DNA from 3 places in the Paenibacillus sp. 2TAB19 genome. Region 3 is predicted to be linked to each of the others. Evidence: riboswitches for the same ligand, from Rfam matches in the RefSeq annotation. Region 3 holds a riboswitch; each other region holds the start of a gene.

The links. Region 3 has a riboswitch for cyclic di-GMP ahead of AB4Z33_RS30375 (methyl-accepting chemotaxis protein). Riboswitches for the same ligand answer to the same signal wherever they lie in the genome.
Region 1: linked by a shared signal. The riboswitch ahead of AB4Z33_RS26020 (pyridoxal phosphate-dependent decarboxylase family protein) and the one ahead of AB4Z33_RS30375 (methyl-accepting chemotaxis protein) in region 3 are both predicted to bind cyclic di-GMP.
Region 2: linked by a shared signal. The riboswitch ahead of AB4Z33_RS11160 (LPXTG cell wall anchor domain-containing protein) and the one ahead of AB4Z33_RS30375 (methyl-accepting chemotaxis protein) in region 3 are both predicted to bind cyclic di-GMP.

Annotation. Positions count from the first base shown of each region.
Region 1 covers NZ_JBFRGE010000085.1:11,048-18,126, forward strand. Annotated here, with positions in the region: gene AB4Z33_RS26000 (sigma-70 family RNA polymerase sigma factor) at 1-108, shown strand, start outside; gene AB4Z33_RS26005 (diguanylate cyclase domain-containing protein) at 150-1,040, opposite strand; gene AB4Z33_RS26010 (endo-1,4-beta-xylanase) at 1,240-2,268, shown strand; gene AB4Z33_RS26015 (SGNH/GDSL hydrolase family protein) at 2,349-3,527, opposite strand; cyclic di-GMP riboswitch class I at 3,814-3,900, shown strand; gene AB4Z33_RS26020 (pyridoxal phosphate-dependent decarboxylase family protein) at 3,995-5,683, shown strand; gene AB4Z33_RS26025 (methyl-accepting chemotaxis protein) at 5,664-7,079, shown strand, end outside.
Region 2 covers NZ_JBFRGE010000020.1:658-7,736, forward strand. Annotated here, with positions in the region: gene AB4Z33_RS11160 (LPXTG cell wall anchor domain-containing protein) at 1-1,194, opposite strand, end outside; cyclic di-GMP riboswitch class I at 1,262-1,357, opposite strand; gene lysS (lysine--tRNA ligase) at 1,642-3,162, opposite strand; gene greA (transcription elongation factor GreA) at 3,252-3,728, opposite strand; gene dusB (tRNA dihydrouridine synthase DusB) at 4,071-5,108, opposite strand; gene AB4Z33_RS11180 (helix-turn-helix domain-containing protein) at 5,171-5,383, opposite strand; gene folK (2-amino-4-hydroxy-6-hydroxymethyldihydropteridine diphosphokinase) at 5,335-5,889, opposite strand; gene folB (dihydroneopterin aldolase) at 5,867-6,253, opposite strand; gene folP (dihydropteroate synthase) at 6,290-7,079, opposite strand, start outside.
Region 3 covers NZ_JBFRGE010000157.1:15-3,839, reverse strand. Annotated here, with positions in the region: partial or broken gene AB4Z33_RS30380 (ATP-binding protein) at 1-462, opposite strand, end outside; gene AB4Z33_RS30375 (methyl-accepting chemotaxis protein) at 660-2,456, opposite strand; cyclic di-GMP riboswitch class I at 2,551-2,636, opposite strand; gene AB4Z33_RS30370 (DUF1836 domain-containing protein) at 2,708-3,478, opposite strand.

The DNA of each region.
Region 1 (7,079 bases), on a different contig from region 3:
AACTGCAATCTTTCCAACGTGGAAATTAAAGACTGCGACATATCGGGACTTAAGATTAATGGGATATCCATTCAGGATTTATTAGAGAACTATACGAATAACAAATAAGAACGAAGGCCCTCTTCTAACAGGAAGGGGGCCTCGCAATTCTAAAGCTTGTACGATTCGATAGCGATCGAGTTTGGTCCTTCTTTCCGCGCTTCATTAATGGTTTCAATAGAGTCTTCGATGACCTTACGAATCTCCGCAATCGATCTGACAGAGCCGACTAATGCGCCGATATAACAACCCATTTGCTTCGGACAACCGATGCTATTGAAATCAAAGGCTATCATATCATCGACTATGGACTGCGCGACACGAGTGATCGCTTGGTGATTTGCGATTGCGAATACGATGAATTCATCGCCATCAGCACGGCCGATAGCGGCCTGAGTTAAGCCGGCACGGACATTGGCTTCAATGATTTGATAACAAGAGGCAATGACGTTGTCCCCTACCTCGAAGCCGTAATCGTCGTTCACCTGCTTGAAGTGGCTGATATCAAAGCGAAAGACGGAGAGGCTATCGTCAGACGAACATGAGGCTGTGATGCCGGCGGCTGCCTCCAGAAACATCTCCATATTGGGAATGTTTTTTTTGATTTCATGGGCTGCAGACTGCTCGATATGCAATAAATCTATTTTTTTATCCATATCAAACCCTTCTTTCTCGATTATAGTGATAAGCCGATCAATTGCGATTTTCTTCTGAATGTGTTCATTAAGCAGCGATGAGATTTCGATCCGCTTACGAATCAATTGATGAACGATGATGCTACTATCTACAGGTCCGTTTATCAATTCTTTGATTTCAGTAAGGGAGAAGTCTAGATTTTTGAGAATGACGATCCAATTCAATAAATGGGATTGGCTCGGATCGTAGGAACGATATCCCGTTTCAGCATCGATCGCCGACGGCTTCAGCAGACCGATCTCGTCATAGTGACGCAGCATTTTAGCAGTAACGTTGTTTTGTACGGCGAATTCACCAATTTTCAATCGATGACACCCTTTCATAAAGAACTCCGGCCGGAATTGCTTAACCTAACGATAAACCCTCCCCCTATGGGAAAGTCAATCTATTATTTTCCAAAAGCGTTTCCTATACTTCGACGGGTTGTTTGCAGCGCACGCAAGGTCTAAACTATACGCGAGCAACGATAATAACCGATGGATCGAACGAGGGGAGCAATCATTCATGAATCAATCCACATCAGCACAAACACCGAAGCTGCACGAAGTGTTCGGACAGCAATTTCGAATCGGCGCAGCCGTTAATCCGAGAACGCTGGTCTCGCAGCGCGAGCTGCTGGCGCTGCATTTCAATAGCGTAACGGCAGAGAATGAAATGAAGTTCGAACGGCTGCACCCGGCCGAGGAGCGGTATACGTTCGAGGAAGCGGACCGATTAATGGAGTTTGCGAAAACGAACAGTATGGCAGTAAGAGGGCATACGCTCGTATGGCACAACCAAACGTCCGATTGGGTGTTTGATAACGGTGCGGGCGGCTTAGTTGATCGCGATACACTGCTTGCACGAATGAAAGCGCATATCGAAACGGTAGTTGGGCGTTATAAGGGACAAATCTATGCATGGGACGTTGTGAATGAAGCAGTGTCTGACAGTGGAGATGAGCACCTTCGTCCGTCCAAGTGGCTGGACATTATCGGCGATGATTTTATTGCCAAAGCGTTCGAGTACGCACATGCGGCTGATCCTGACGCGTTACTCTTTTATAACGATTATAACGAGTCAGTGCCAGCTAAGAGAGAAAAAATTTACGCGCTGGTCAAGTCGCTTAAGGAAAAAGGCGTGCCGATCCACGGCGTTGGCCTTCAGGCGCACTGGAACCTGACGCATCCGACGCTGGACGATATTCGTGCAGCTATCGAACGATATGCGTCGCTAGGACTGCAACTGCATATTACGGAAATGGACTTATCGGTATTTGCCTTCGAAGACAGACGCACGGATCTTACCGCTCCTACGGCTGAGATGATGCAGTTACAGGAGGAAAGGTACGTTGATATGTTCCAGTTGTTCCGGGAATATAGCGATGTACTGACAAGCGTTACGTTCTGGGGAGCCGCTGATGACTATACGTGGCTGGATGGATTCCCGGTTAGGGGTCGTAAGAATTGGCCGTTGCTGTTCGACACGAAGCATCAGCCAAAGGGCTCGTACTACAAAGTGATTAGCCAAACGGCGGAAGCGCTTGAAGGCTAATAGCTAGTGAGACGGTAAACAGTGAAAGACGGCCGCCATCCCTATATTAGGGAAAGGAGGCCGTCTTTCGTTTCCCCGCGTTAGGATACGAAGCCAAAGCCGAGGATCGTAAACCTTTTGCACGCGTGATTGGGCGACATCTCGATTTCCACCGTGTGCTCACGCGATTCTTGCTCCGTATACAAGATGACTACATGGCAATGGGTCCATTTGATTGCCTGTGGGTCGACGACTTTCACAATCTTGCCGTCAACGTAAATGTTAGCGCTGCCGTAATCGTCGCTTCCTGAATCTTTGTAGACCAAGAGGAGACTTTTGCTGCGAATCGTCATCGTAAAGTTGTGGTTACTCGAATCTGCCGTATGCATCCAATTGTTAGGGAATTGAGGCGTGCCGTACGGTTGGTCGTCCATCTCCGCCATTTGAAGTTCGGTATCGATTGCGTCGAAGCCTCCTTCCGATATATTGGCTATGCTAGAGCCGTTGGCCCGATCCAACAAAAGGACATGGACGAAGTCATTACCGATTACCGGCGGCTTGTCGATCACAATATGTTCATGATCCATGGCGGAACGGTCGGTTTCGGCGAACAGCCAGCCTAGACAATCGGCCATGATTGTATGACCTGCATTGGTCGGATGGTAGATGTCGCTGAAAAATTGCTCTTTGGTAATGATGTTCCCCTCGTCTTTGGTTATCTGAAATTGGTCCACCACCGCATCTTTTATGCTTACCATGGGAAGCTCATAATGATAACCAACGGGCGCAAGCCGATCTTGCAAATTCCAGTCGCTTTRGAACACACTGAACAATAGGATGACGGCTGGAGCGTTGTCAGCAGTCAGTGCTTTTAATACCAGGCTTTCGTAACAGCTCCCTTCCGTTTCGTCGTCGGCGTCATTGACTGCAAATTCCACAATGACGATATCAGGGCGTACGGCTCCATCTCTCAGAACATCCCTCTGATAACGAATCATCCCCAGCTCGGAGGGCGTGCCGCCGAGTCCAGCTTTGACGAAACGAATAGAATCGCCGCCGTCCTTTCCGAACATCGACTTGAAGGTGGAATATGACCGATGAGCATAGCAGTCGGTATGGAGCGGATTAGCTCCCGCGCCGTGAGTAATGGAGCCGCCAATGTAGGCAATCGTAATCTCTTCGCCTCTTTTCGCTTTTTCGATAGCGGTTTTTAATCTCCTGTTGTTTCCTTTGTTTAATAGCGATTTGGCAATTAAATCGTTGTATGCTTCGTCTGTCATAGATAATCTCCTCTCTTTTAAATATGATCTTAAAACGAATGGGAGGATAAGAAAACCTGCTGAATCATAGCTGTATCGGGGTTGAACAGATTGGCAGTAGCAGGAATATTGCACCAAATATAATCGGTCGACAATATCGAACAAAGGAAGATTGTGACAAAATGATGATTTCTTAAAAAAATTAACGAAATCTCTATTTCAAATCTATTGATCTCTGAAATGTAAAATAGTAGAATGTTCCTATTCGCTGTAAATGTTTACTAATTGTATCGATGAACTTTCCTAAAATCACATAATGCAAATCCGTCGAAAGACGAGAGACGCAAAGCTATAGGGACTACTTCTCAAAAAGAAATGTCAGCCAGTTGCAAAAGATTTAGCAGAGGCATGTCTATGGTCGTCCATAGGCATGCCTCTTTGCTTACAACAAAAAAGAGAGAATAACGAAATAGGAGAGAGTGGAGACAATGAGCGAGCAAGAGATGAATATCCGGACCTTATTTCCAAGCGACGACGGCAACGAGCGACAACGAGACGATCTTATAGCACTATTCAGGCAAATCGTAGAAGGGGTCGATGCTTTAAAGGATCCCGATTCCGTTAATTTAAAAGGAACGAAAGATAGAGGAGCTACTTTCTATCAGGATTTAACGAAGAACAGCCGCATTCCCGTTAGCGGAAGCACGCAAAATGAAGTGAACGGCGAGCTGCTCAAGCTTCTGCACGGTCATCCCTACCATACGAAATACTTTTTGACTAATATTTTGCCCATGGCCAGTATTCCGGGCATCATGGGAATGCTCACCGCTTTTATGGTGAATGGCAATAACTTGTGGGACGTATACGGACCTGCCGGAGCGGAGGCCGAAGTCAGAGTCGTTGCCATGATGTCGGCGCTGATTGGTTATGACCCTACGGCAAGCGGCGGATATACGACTTGGGGCGGGCAAGGGGCCATCTTTACGGGACTTCGACTAGCCATTAATAAATATGACGCCAAAGCTGCAAAAGCAGGCGTACCTGACAACTTGTTTGCCTTCTGCTCGGAAGCGGCTCATTACAGCCTGTTCAAATCGATGGAAGCAACGGGTCTGGGCAGCAATAACCTGATCAAAATCCGTACGCGAGAAGACAGCTCCATGGATGTTCGGGATCTCGAAGAGAAAGTGGAGAGCGTTATTTTAAGCGGAGGCGTCCCTGTGTACATTGTGGCAACGACAGCGACGACGGATGCGATGGGCATCGATAATGTCGAGGAAATCTTGGCTGTGTCAGAGGAACTAGCGACAAAGCATGGCATTCAAAGGCCGCATATCCACGCGGATTCAGCGCTGGGCGGATTTTTTGCCTTCTTTAACGATTACGACTTTGAAGGAAATCTACATAAATTCGATACTGAAACACTATCTGCGCTTCAAGCGATAAGGGAGAGAATGAAGCATTTGGGATTGGCGGATTCGTTGTGCTTTGACTTCCAGAAGCTCGGTCAAACGCCGTACTCCACGAGCTTATTCCTTGTGAAGCGGGCATCCGATCTCAAGCTGCTTGATTTGGAGCCGGATGAAACGCCGTATGTTGGACATCGGGGTTATGGGGATTATCATACGAGCTATACGCTGGAATGCTCTAGAATGGGCAGCTCGATCAGTATTTTAAGCGCGCTAACGGCTTTCGGCATCGAAGGTTATCAGAAGCTGCTCGCCCAATTCGTCGAAGTCAATATAGCGTTCAGGAAGACGTTGGCTGCCGAAGTTCCCGAAGCCGTCATCGTCAATCCGCTAAATCCGGGCATTATCACGCTGTTRCGTTTGTATGCAGATCGTAAAAACGGCTATCACGCGGAATACGAGGGGCTCCGCAGCTATGCGGAGATTGAGCGCGAAAATAAGCTGAACGAGCTATTGTTCGAAATATTGGGCAGAGACCGCGGAAAAATGTTTTTCGGAGATACGAAGAAGCATCTCTACGTGCCAACCGCGGACCGGGCGGGTCAAATTGCGCTGTATGCGGCTAAGTTATTCGTCATCTCTCCGTACACGCAAACTTCCGATGTCGGTGCAATCGTTCACTATTTGAAACAAAAAATCGCTGAAACGTATGCCGCTTTTGATCGGCTATCCACGAAGGAGAACAACCATGAAGAAATCTATTCTTAAATTGAATTGGTTCAGAGAACATCTTGCAGTCAAAATCTCGGTCAGCATCCTGCTGCTGCAGGTCGTGACATGCGTAGCCTTTGCTCTGTCCGGCTATATGACGCAGAGCAACCTCTCGGAGAAGCTTCTGGAGCAATTCGATAAGCGGCTCGCGACGGATATTCAAATCGCGTCGAACACGCTCGCAGCCATTCCGGGAAGCGATATTCAACTGACAGGGGCGGACGATCCGAACTACGCGATAATCAAGACGGAGCTCGAGAAGCTCCAGACCGTTCATAGCTTGGAGAACATTTATATTTTATCCAATACCCAGGATGAAGAACGGATTCTGATTTTGTCGGGCGTCCCTGACGACTTCGGAACCGCTTATCCGTTTACTGATGAAATGAGGGAAGCCATTGCTTCCAAGAAAACGATGTTCAGTCCGATTTACGACGATGAATACGGCACGCATAAATCTATCTTCGTGCCGCTGACCGATAAATCCGGCACCGTGTACGGCATCTTGGGCATCGATCTCGATGCTTCCGTTGTGCCTGAGACTGCATCCAGCTCGAACTGGATGACCATTATCATTTCCGTCATCGTCTTCGTAGTCGGCAGCGTGATCGCCGTTATTATTAGCCGAATCATTACGAATCCGCTTCGCAAACTGATGATTGCAGCCGAGAAAGTAGCGGCCGGCGATATGAGAAGCCAGTTCTCGATCGACAGCAAGGATGAGATCGGCAAGCTGGGTGCCGCTTTCGGCATCATGATTACGAGCTTAAAAACATTGATCGAGCAGGTCATCGCTTCGTCCGCCCTTATCGGGGATACGAGCAAGCATCTGAAGCAATCCGTGAATGAATCGACGAATAGCGCGCAGCAGGTGGCCGAATCGACGAGCAAAATGACAGAAGGCATTACGGAGATCGTGCAGAGCGTATCCGAAAGCCACTCGAGCATTCATAACATTGATACCGACATCAAAGAAGTATCGGCAGGCATGAAGGAAATTCAAGAAATCGCGTCCGAGGTCCATTCGCAATCGGAGCAGGGGCAAGAGCTTGTCGATCGTACCCTCCAACAAATGGAGACGATCAAGCAGGCGATGCAGCAGTCGCAGCAAGCGGCAGCGGCGCTGGAGACACGTTCCAATGAAATCGGAGAGATTATCGGCATTATAACCGAAATATCGACGCAGACGAATCTGCTTGCGCTTAATGCTTCGATCGAGGCGGCACGGGTCGGCGAGCTCGGAAGAGGCTTCGCGGTCGTTGCCGAGGAAGTCAAGAAGCTGGCAACGCAGTCCGCTCAAGCGGCGCTGTCCGTTAACGAGCTCGTCTCGAGCACGCAATCGAACAGCCATCTGGTTAAGCAAAGCATCGAAGAAGGAACGAAGGCTGTCGAG
Region 2 (7,079 bases), on a different contig from region 3:
CGGTTCTGGCTTTACTGTCGGCTCCGGTGTCGGTGCCGGCGTTGGTTCTGGCGTTGCTGTAGGCTCCGGTGTCGGAGTCGGCGTTGGTTCTGGCGTTGCTGTCGGCTCCGGTGTCGGAGTCGGCGTTGGTTCTGGCGTTGCTGTCGGCTCCGGTGTCGGAGTCGGCGTTGGTTCTGGTGTTGCTGTCGGCTCCGGTGTCGGAGTCGCTGTTGGTTCTGGTGTTGCTGCCGGCTCCGGTGTCGGGGTCGCTGTTGGTTCTGGTGTTGCTGTCGGCTCCGGTGTCGGAGTCGCTGTTGGTTCTGGTGTTGCTGTCGGCTCCGGTGTCGGGGTCGCTGTTGGTTCTGGTGTTGCTGTCGGCTCCGGCGTCGGAGTCGGTGTTGGTTCTGGTGTTGCTGTTGGTTCCGGTGTCGGTACAATTACAGTCTTCTTCACGAAAAACTCGATTTCACGGATTTTATCCGTCTGAGCTGTCGAGGAACCGGATTTGGTCCCGCTTGCTCCGTAGGATGTCGTCTCCGTTTTATATTTGTTGCCCGATTTCCAAGTAATCTTTACGCACACGACATCATGTTTCAATAAATCCGTGTCGTTGATTACGTTCCAATTAACAGTCTTCTTGTTGTTCTTTAATTCGCCGCTCACGACTTTTTTGCCGCTAGGTCCTACTTCAAAGCTATTAGAATTACCTACCGTATATTTATAGCTGGCATCGTAGCCTTCCGTGCAGCCTGGAGCCGGCAGTTCCTTGTAGTAAAATTTCACATAGGATATTGTTTGTTCTTTATAATAAGTTACCCATTTCCACTTACCGTTGACTTTTTCGTATTTCTCATAAGCATACTGAGGCGCCTGAAGGCCACTTCCGCTAATAGCACCGCCGTCATACTCATAGGTTTTAGTTGCACCATCCGATAACCCTTCAACTTTCACGCAAGTAATGGCATAACCATCTCCCGCATTCCAGTTCAAATTGGTTTTATCGTAGTCGCGGGAACCGCTAACGACTTGGTCCCCATCATCGGATAGGGAAAAATTATAGTTGTAAAAGAAGACCTCATCCACATAATCGCCGCTGCAATTGCTTGCCGCCCCACCGCCGCTTCCATGGGCAAAAACCGTACCAGCCGTACCGATCGTTAAGATGACGACCAACTTCAACAATAGGGCTGACTTCAACCACTTCTTCTTAATCATAAATACCCTCCCCCATAATATATGACGTCATGGCTTCCGCAAAATAAAAAAGACCGCCATGACAGTTCATGGCGGTCGGACGATCATAGCATCGATAGCTTAACGATGCCTTAGACTCCTGGCTTTGCGTCCCAACCTTTCGGATGGTTTGCGATTTACATGAGATATTGTTGTTTTGTTAGCTTTTTTGCATAAATATGTAACAATTGTGATTCGCAAGTCCTATTCTATTACTGTTACTATGAAGGTGTCAATACTAGATTAGCATTTTGAGAACATAAATTTCACGCCATTAAATGTATGCGTATTCATGCGTTTGTTCGACAAATTTCATCATGATAATTAGTAGAAGAAATAAGAAAAAGCGCGGCCGTCAGACGGTTATTCACCATCAACACGGCCACGCTTCTATAGTTATTTATATCTTGCTTCCATATAGCTCGTCTCTTACTCGCCAGAGCGATGATCTCTCATATGCGGGAACAACAGTACGTCCCGGATCGAAGGCGCATTCGTTAACAGCATAATGAGACGGTCGATGCCGATTCCCAAACCGCCAGTAGGCGGCATGCCGTATTCAAGGGCGCGGATGAAGTCATCATCCATCTCATGCGCTTCGTCGTTGCCGTGCTCTTTCTCTACGAGCTGTGCCTCGAACCGTTCGCGCTGGTCAATCGGATCGTTCAGCTCGGTAAAGGCGTTCGCGTGCTCGCGTGCTACGATGAATAGCTCGAAGCGGTCCGTGAAGCGCGGATCGGCTTCACTCTTCTTCGCCAGCGGCGAGATCGCAACCGGATGTCCGGTAACGAACGTAGGCTGGATGAGCGTATGCTCGCCAAATGTTTCGAAGAACGCGTTCAAGATATGACCAAACGTCATATGCGGCTCAACCGCAACTTTATGCTCTTTAGCAAGGCGATGTGCTTCCTCGTCGGTCATCTCCACGCTGAAGTCGACACCTGTAAGTTCCTTCACGAGATCTACCATCGAGACGCGGCGCCATTGCGGAGTCAAGTCGACTTCTTGGCCTTGGTACATAATCTTCGTTGTGCCAAGCACCTCTTGTGCGATATGCGCAATCAGATTCTCGGTCAGAGCCATAATATCTTTGTAGTCAGCGTAAGCCTCATACAGCTCGATCATTGTGAACTCAGGGTTGTGACGCGTCGAGATACCCTCGTTGCGGTATACGCGGCCGATCTCATATACCTTCTCCAAGCCGCCCACGATAAGACGTTTTAGATGAAGCTCGATCGCAATACGCATATAAAGCTGCATATCTAGCGCATTATGATGAGTGATGAAAGGACGAGCAGCAGCTCCGCCCGCTATCGAGTGCAACGTTGGTGTCTCTACTTCTAAGTAACCTCTCGAATCGAGATAACGGCGCATCGATTGAATGATTTTGGACCGGGTAATAAACGTTTGTTGAACGTCCGGATTCACAATCAGGTCGACATAACGTTGACGATAGCGCAGTTCGACGTCCTTCAGGCCATGGTACTTGTCAGGCAGCGGAAGCAACGACTTCGTCAATACGTCAACATCTTGCGCTTTGACGGAAACTTCGCCTGTATTCGTCTTGAACACGACGCCATGTACGCCGACAATATCACCAATATCAAGCAGATCGAAAGCAGCGAACTTATGCTCTTCGACCGTGTCCTTGCGGACGTAGATTTGAATCTTGCCGCTCAAGTCCTGGATATGCGCGAAGCCTGCCTTGCCCATGCCGCGCTTCTGCATAATACGGCCGGCGATGCTCACTTTAACCGCTTGGCCTTCCAGCTCTTCCTTCGTAGACGCTTCATAGGCTGTTAGTATATCTTTGGCATTATGAGTGCGCTCGAACTTCTTGCCGAATGGGTCAACGCCTAAAGCGCGAAGCTCGTCTAGTTTGTCTCTGCGGATCTGCAGAAGCTCACTAAGCTCCTGCTCCTGTCCCTGCTCGTTATTCTCATGTTCCACTTTCGTTCATCTCCCTGATACGTAAGGGTAACCGATAACGTTCAAAAAGCTTCCGGCAAGGAAGCTTTCTAAACCATTCATCGCAAACCTTATTTTTTGATATCGACAATTTTATATTGAATGATGCCGGCTGGTACGTTCACTTCTACAACGGTGCCTTTTTTCTTGCCTAGAATCGCCTTGCCAACCGGACTTTCATTAGAAATCTTATTTTGGAGCGGATCGGACTCCGCAGTGCCTACAATCGCATATTCCATTGTGTCGCCGAATTCCATATCTTCAACCGTTACAATCGAACCAATGCTCACCGTATCGATATCGATATCATCGTTATTGATGATACGCGCATTACGAAGCATCTTCTCAAGCGTAATAATACGGCCTTCGATAAATGCCTGCTCATTCTTCGCGTCCTCGTATTCGGAGTTCTCGCTAATATCGCCATAACCGATTGCAACCTTGATCCGCTCAGCGACTTCGCGGCGCTTGATCGACTTTAAGGTTTCCAGTTCCTCTTCAAGCTTCTTTAAGCCGTCCTGAGTCAGAATGATTTGCTTATCGTTCATCTTTCCGATTCTCCCGTCGTGTGACTTATTTTCATACCGTGTATGAATTCACTGTTACCTAATATATTACGCTTCATTGCCATCATACCTTGAGTCATTTCACTTTAAAGGAGTCTCTTGAGAGCCTCTTTGGATTATATTGCACGATTATATTTCAAAGTTGCCCCCAATGTCAATCAAAGCCAAACGTCCCATTGAAACCGTTTCACTTAGGCGTGAATCCATACATTCCGCATCATGCCGACATCTGTCGAACTTTGTCGATGCAAGTGCCGCTGCCTCCAAAATGAAGCATGCTCCGACATGGCGCTCCATTAAAAGCAGCGGCAACCGGCGATCCATTTAATGAATGATCTCTTCCGCTGCGGTATGGACGGATGAAGCGCCATTCTGCTCCTGCACGGCCTCTTCCTCCAATGAACGAATATAATTTTCCAAAATCGCCACCATGCGATCGCGGTCCGTTTCTTCCATAATAACGTCCTTCACGCGCGCGCCGCCTGGCAAGCCCTTCAAATACCATGCTAAGTGCTTGCGCATCTCGCGCACGGCTACCGCTTCGTTCTTCAGCGCGATCAGTCGGTCAAGGTGCAAGATCGCGACTTCCATCTTCTCGCGCGGTGCCGGATCGCCCAGAAGCTCGCCCGTTGCCAAGTACTGAATCGTACGATAGAGCATCCATGGGTTGCCCAACGCGCCGCGTCCGATCATAACGCCGTCGACGCCGGTGTGATCCAGCATCCTTCTCGCGTCTTCTGGCGAGAATACGTCGCCATTCCCAATTACGGGAATAGATACCGATTGTTTGACATCCCTTATGATGTCCCAATTCGCCTTGCCCGTATACAGTTGCTCCCGCGTCCGTCCATGTACGCTAACGGCTTTGCCGCCTGCGCGCTCAACCGCACGAGCGTTCTCGATCGCATAAATATGCTCGTCATCCCAGCCGATACGCATCTTCACCGTAACCGGCTTTTTCACTGCGTCTACGACAGCAGATACCATCTCATAGATTTTGTTCGGGTCAAGCAGCCAACGAGCGCCGGCGTCGCATTTCGTTACCTTCGGTACGGGGCATCCCATATTAATGTCTATAATGTCTGCATTCGTCTGCGTATCGACAACCTTCGCCGCCTCGACCAGCGACTCACGGTCGCCGCCGAATATTTGCAAGCTAAGCGGCTTCTCGCGCTCGTCAACGAACAGCATCTCCATCGTTCGTTTATTTCCGTGCAGGATCGCCTTGTCGCTCACCATCTCCGCGCATACAAGTCCCGTTCCGAATTCCTTTGCTATTAAACGAAAAGCAGGGTTGCACACGCCTGCCATCGGCGCCAGCACGACCCTATTCTTCATCTCGATGTCGCCGATTTTCAGCATGCCGTTCCAAACTCCTCATTGATATTATTTGATCCCAAGCGCCCTGTGCCGGACGTCAGGCTTTATTCACGGTTATCCGACATTAATTCCTCATAGTCGATCCCAAGCGTGCTCGCGATATGGTTAAGCAGCTTCGGGTCTGTCTTCCTCGTACCGCGCTCAAGCGAGCCCAATACCGCAACAGATACGCCAAGTACTTTGGCCAGCTCCTGCTGTGTGTAACCCTTCAGCTTCCGAAAGGCTCTGACGCGCTGCGCCAATTGATTGTTTTCCATAACGTGATGCCTTCCTTTCCATCCTGAAGCGCGCTGCCGGCCGCACGTGCAACCTCACTCTGCAGCGTATGCGATACTTCGATAACATCGTTTAACGGCACAAGCACGAATGACCGCTCCATCATGCGCGGATGCGGCAGTGTCAGCTCCTCTTGATCCATTCTGACATTATCGTATAGCAGGAGGTCGAGGTCAATGGTTCTCGGTCCCCAACGTATCTGCCTAACTCGCCCTAGCTGCAGCTCATATTCGAGGAGCTTGCGCAGCAGTTCGATCGGACTGAGCGAAGTGCGGATCGCTATCGCCATGTTCAGAAATGCAGGCTGATCTGTATAGCCGACAGGATCTGTCTCATAGATGCCCGACACACTCCGTACTTCAATGGTTGGTTCATGGTCAATCAGTCCGATAGCCTCCATCAGAAGCTGCTCTCGCTCTCCCATATTCGACCCTAAAGCGACGTACGCTTCGAATGACTGCCCGTTAGGCGGGAATCGCTCTTCCATGTGCATCCCGCTTTCTCCGCATCTCGATCGTTACCCCGTCAAAGTGGATATCGAACGGAGGATGCGGCTTTGTTACTCGAACCGTCACTTCATTTACCATAGTATAAGCTTCCAGAACCCGTGATGCAATGTGACCTGTTAAAGCTTCAATCAGCTTGAAAGGAGGTCCTTCCACGATCTCTTTCGTGAATGCATGGATCTCCGCGTAGTTAATTGTATAGTTCAAATCATCGGTCTCAGCAGCTTGGCCAAGCTCCATATGCAGCACGACATCGACGTAAAATTGCTGCCCCAGCTTATTCTCTTCGGCAAAAACGCCATGATACCCGTAGAAGCGCATCCCTTTAATCGCCATTTGGTCCATTTCCGTCACTCCCCTCACAGGCAAACGTCTTATTTCTTACTTTGTTGTCTTAAATTTCAAAATAGCGTCCGTCATCAAAGCGGTCTGCTTCATCTCGCGAACGTCATGCACCCTTACGATATGACTGCCTTGCGCGATACCAAGCGCGACTGTCGCGGCTGTGCCGAATGCCAACTCTTCCACGGGCAAGCTCAGCGTGTCGCGAATAAACCGTTTGCGCGATGTGCCGAGCAGCACCGGATAGCCCAGCGCCGACAGTTCGGATAAGCGAGCAAGCAGCTCCAAGTTGTTCTCGTACGTTTTGGCGAACCCGATACCGGGATCGAGCCATACCTGAGTCTCCGAAACGCCGGCCGTCTTCGCGATCTCGACACTGCCAAGCAGATCAGCCAGCACATCGGGCACGAAATCGTTGTAGTCCCGCGCATGACGGTTATGGTTAAGAATAACGGGACAGCCGAACTCTGCGGCCACTGCCGCCATCTCGGGGTCACCCTTCAAGGCCCATATATCGTTAATAATGTGAGCGCCCGCTTCGAGCGCCTGACGTGCAGCAGCAGCCTTATACGTGTCTATAGACAGCGGTAAATGCGGAATTTCCTTCCGCACCGCTTCAATAACAGGAATGATGCGCCGCAGCTCCTCATCAAGAGGAACGGGCTCGAAACCCGGACGCGTCGATTCGCCGCCGATATCGAGAATATCCGCCCCATCCTCCACCATAGCAAGCGCGTGGGCTACTGCAGCATCCACCCCCGTATACTTGCCGCCATCAGAGAAGGAGTCAGGCGTCGCATTGAGAATGCCCATAATTAATGTACGTTTG
Region 3 (3,825 bases):
TGTCCCGATCGGCGCTTCGCGCTTCAGCTTGCGGATCGTATACGTGCCGTCTTGTCGGCCGCGCCATTCCAGCGTGTCGCCCTCCAGCGCAGAACGCGTGATCAGCACGATCTCAGCGCTTACGACGAAGCAGGACAGCATGCCGACCCCGAACTGGCCGATATAGTCGTCATCCCCATCCAACTCCTCGCGTTTAGACGTGCTTCCGATCTGCGAGAGGAAGCGGTGAATTTCGGGCTCCGTAAGGCCGATGCCGTTGTCATGAATCGCAATTGTTTTCGATGCGTATAGCTCAAATAATATTTTCGGCTCAAATTGATGCCCAAGCTTCCTGCGAGCTGTGATAGCGTCGACGCCATTTTGCAGCAGCTCTCTTACGAACACGCCCGGATTCGAATATAGATGCTTGGAGAGCAGTTCAATCATGCCCTGTAAATTTACTTGAAAGTTCATTTCGCTCATCGTATCACCTGTCTCCAATATGTAAGTTAAACTTAGTTCAAAGGCAATGCCGTCTGTATACGTTCATCATTCGCTGTTCTTGAACGTTATCCTTCTTTATCGACATATTGATCGATGTCCGACACTCTTTGCCGTTTATAAATAAAAAGAGTGCAGAGCGGCTATCGCTCTGCACTCCCTGTCCTGATTGCCCTGTCCTATATTTTGAATACCGAAGCGCGTTCCTTGAGCGCCTCCGATGATTCCGTCAACCGCTTCGACAATTCGCCCAGCTCGTCGGAAATGCCGTTCTGCATGTCGGACAGACCGCTTATTCCTTCCATCTGGCCGTTCACTTCCGTCGATTTCTCCAGCAGCTTATCGACGGCCGTAACGATATGCGTCATGCCTTGCGTAATCTCGTTGATCGCAGTCGATATTTCACTCACTTGATCAGATAACACTCCGCTCTGCGCTTCAATTGCCTGGAACGTCTCGCTAGCCGTTTCCGACGTCTCGCGAGTAGACTTGATGACATCCGAGAATTGGCTTATCGTACGGCCGCTGGCTGCGACATCCGCTTGAATAAGCGCCAGCTCCTTCGTAATCTGCTTCGAGATTGCGTCGGTCTGACCCGACATCTTGCGAATTTCTTCTGCAACGACCGCGAAGCCGCGACCGTGCTCGCCTGCGCGTGCCGATTCGATCGATGCGTTAAGCGATAATAGATTCGTCTGCGTATTAATATCTTGAATGCCTGCCAGGAACTTCGCAACATTGCCGTAGCGTTCATTCATCGATTCGAATGCGGCCGTCAGTTTATCGAACTGCTCCGCCGTCTCATTCACTTTCAGCACAACGCCCGCCATCTGTTGCGAGCCGTTAAGCGATGCTTGCTTCATCTTCTGCATATCGCCATTTATGTACTCACTGGACGCCGCGATCTCTTCCGAGCTTGCCGAGATTTGTTCGGTTACCGCCGAAATCGATGATGCGTCGTCATACTGGGCTTGCAATGACGTCTTGCCATATTCGATCTGGCCTTTGACCTGCTCGGAAGCGTCACGGTTGCTGCCGATCTTCTCCGTCATCTGGTTCGATACGCCTAACACCGTACCGCTCACATCAATCGTCGCTTTGATCGTCTCGCGCAGGTTGCTGCCCATGTCGGCGAGCGATGCGTCGATATCTCCGAATTCATCGGCGCGCTGCAGCTTCGACTGCTCCGTGAATTGATTGTTCCGGTACGCTTCGATCCGTTTCATAATGCCGGACAAGCCGGTCTTAATCGAACGTGTAATGCCAAATATCATAAAGGCAGGCAATACCGCCAATAGGATGACATTCACGAGAATGATTATATTCGCGCTATCGACGCTTTTGTTAAGCGACTTCTGCATAGACTGCGTATCTTCAGACAACTTTTTCTCCATCGCTTCTTTGGAAAAATCAATTATGATCGTGTAGACGCTGATCAGATCCGACACGCGCAGCGACTTTTCTTCAGCCGTTAATGCATTGACATCAATAGAAGTCGTGCTCAAATTCGTATAGGCAAGATCCAGCACCTTGATCTGATTCACATATTTTTGAGCATTCTCTTCGGCCGGATATTTAATATCCATAGCCTCGAATTGTTTACTTAATTGCTCTAAGCTAGTCGGGATTGTCGCTAACTCCGTCTTAATCGCAACAGCGTTCTCTTCCTCGGTACCGTTCTCGATCGCATCGATCATTTTCAGCATCGTCTTCAGCAGCTTGCCCGACACCGCTTGGTAATTACGTTCAGCTTCGGACAGCTTCTCGGACTCATCTACCGCGTTTGCTACCGATAAGTTCTGGGTATAGATGAATGCCCCAGCACCTAAGTTAAATAGGGTAATAATGGCGGAGATAATAAACAACTTCGTCGTAATCTTCTTCCCGTTCAACTTTTTCAAGCTTACTTGCCTTACTGTTTGCAGTGCTTTGCCAAGCCATGCTTTTCCTGTTGTTGCCCACGATGCTGCCTTCATGCTGATTCTCCCGCTCCCTCTGTCTACTCGAAAAATAGCAAAAAAGCTATCCAGGCCCCAGTCGGCGGATAGCTAAATAAAGCTAATCTAACCAACTGGCGGTCTGGCAGCCATAGCGTCTTGCCCCTTAGGCCCATAACTTTGCGTCCTTGCCTTTCGACAAGTTTGCCTTTTTCAGTTTGTCTGTTTTTTACATCAGCTTACATTATAGGACAGATTTCCTCTCATGTACATCCTTTTTTCCTATTTTTTCATGGCGAATTCAGGAACAGGGTCGCATTGCAATACCTTCTTGCGAGAGTATGAAAATAGGACGTTTGAATCGATATGACGGCTACCAGCAAAATATTGCGTATCGCTTCCCGCTGCTTGTCCGTCAATCCCGACAGCCTGTCCGCAAACCGATTGGCCGCTCCTCGAATGACCTCCTCTGTAAGCAGGTCCTGGTGTGGCTGCCCCTTCAGATGGCCGGTAATATCGAGTAATTGGTCGTTATTCGCGTCGAGCTCCTCGAACATCTTCGTATAAGTGGCGTACAGTTCGATCGGACCGACAAGATCATCGGACTCGTCTTCCGGCTTACCGAGCACAATCTCGAACAGCTTACGTATCGACTCGAAGTCGAGATTCGACTTCAGATCATCGATAATGAACAACAGCGCAGCTTGATTAAGGGAATATTTCTTCCCGGCCTTCGGACAGTCAAAATACGACYTAAAGTCTCTTTTGACCCAATTTTGCATAGAAGTAATGGAAAGGTTCGAATATTCAATAAGCTGACCCAGCGCCGATATTTCCTGCAGCGAGAAGCCTTTCACCTCACTGCCCTTAATTAACTTCTCTATTATAGGCGGCAGAAGCGTGGCGAGAAAGGCAGGCAATGTCGTCCCCTTCTCCAGATCGTACCGATGCGACTTCGCCCAAGCGCTCTGCAGCACTTGAATCGGCTTCTGACTGCTGCTGCCGCGCAAGGAGAGTAACAGCTCCGCCATCTCTTTTCGAGTAAGCGTAAAGGACTCCATATTCCTTCCTCCTMGCATTCACGACTTCGTCAAATTTGCTTACAAGTTCTTATGAACTTATCATATGCTCGCATTAGAGGGTTGTAAAGGGACGATATTCAATGAAAACAAGCCATCGTGCTTTCCAAAATACCGTTTATCGTGCAAAAACGGCGCTTAACGTTGCATACGACGGTTGTCATATGTTGTAATCATTCKGTATAGTTTAATTACCACACTCCTAACGTTAGGAGATGTACAGGTTGGTTAACTAAAAAATTCAAAAAACAAAGGGTAGTGAGAAACGAAAATGGGTATAGGATTCAATTTATTCATGGTTGCTCTTCTTATTTTATTAACTGCTTTTT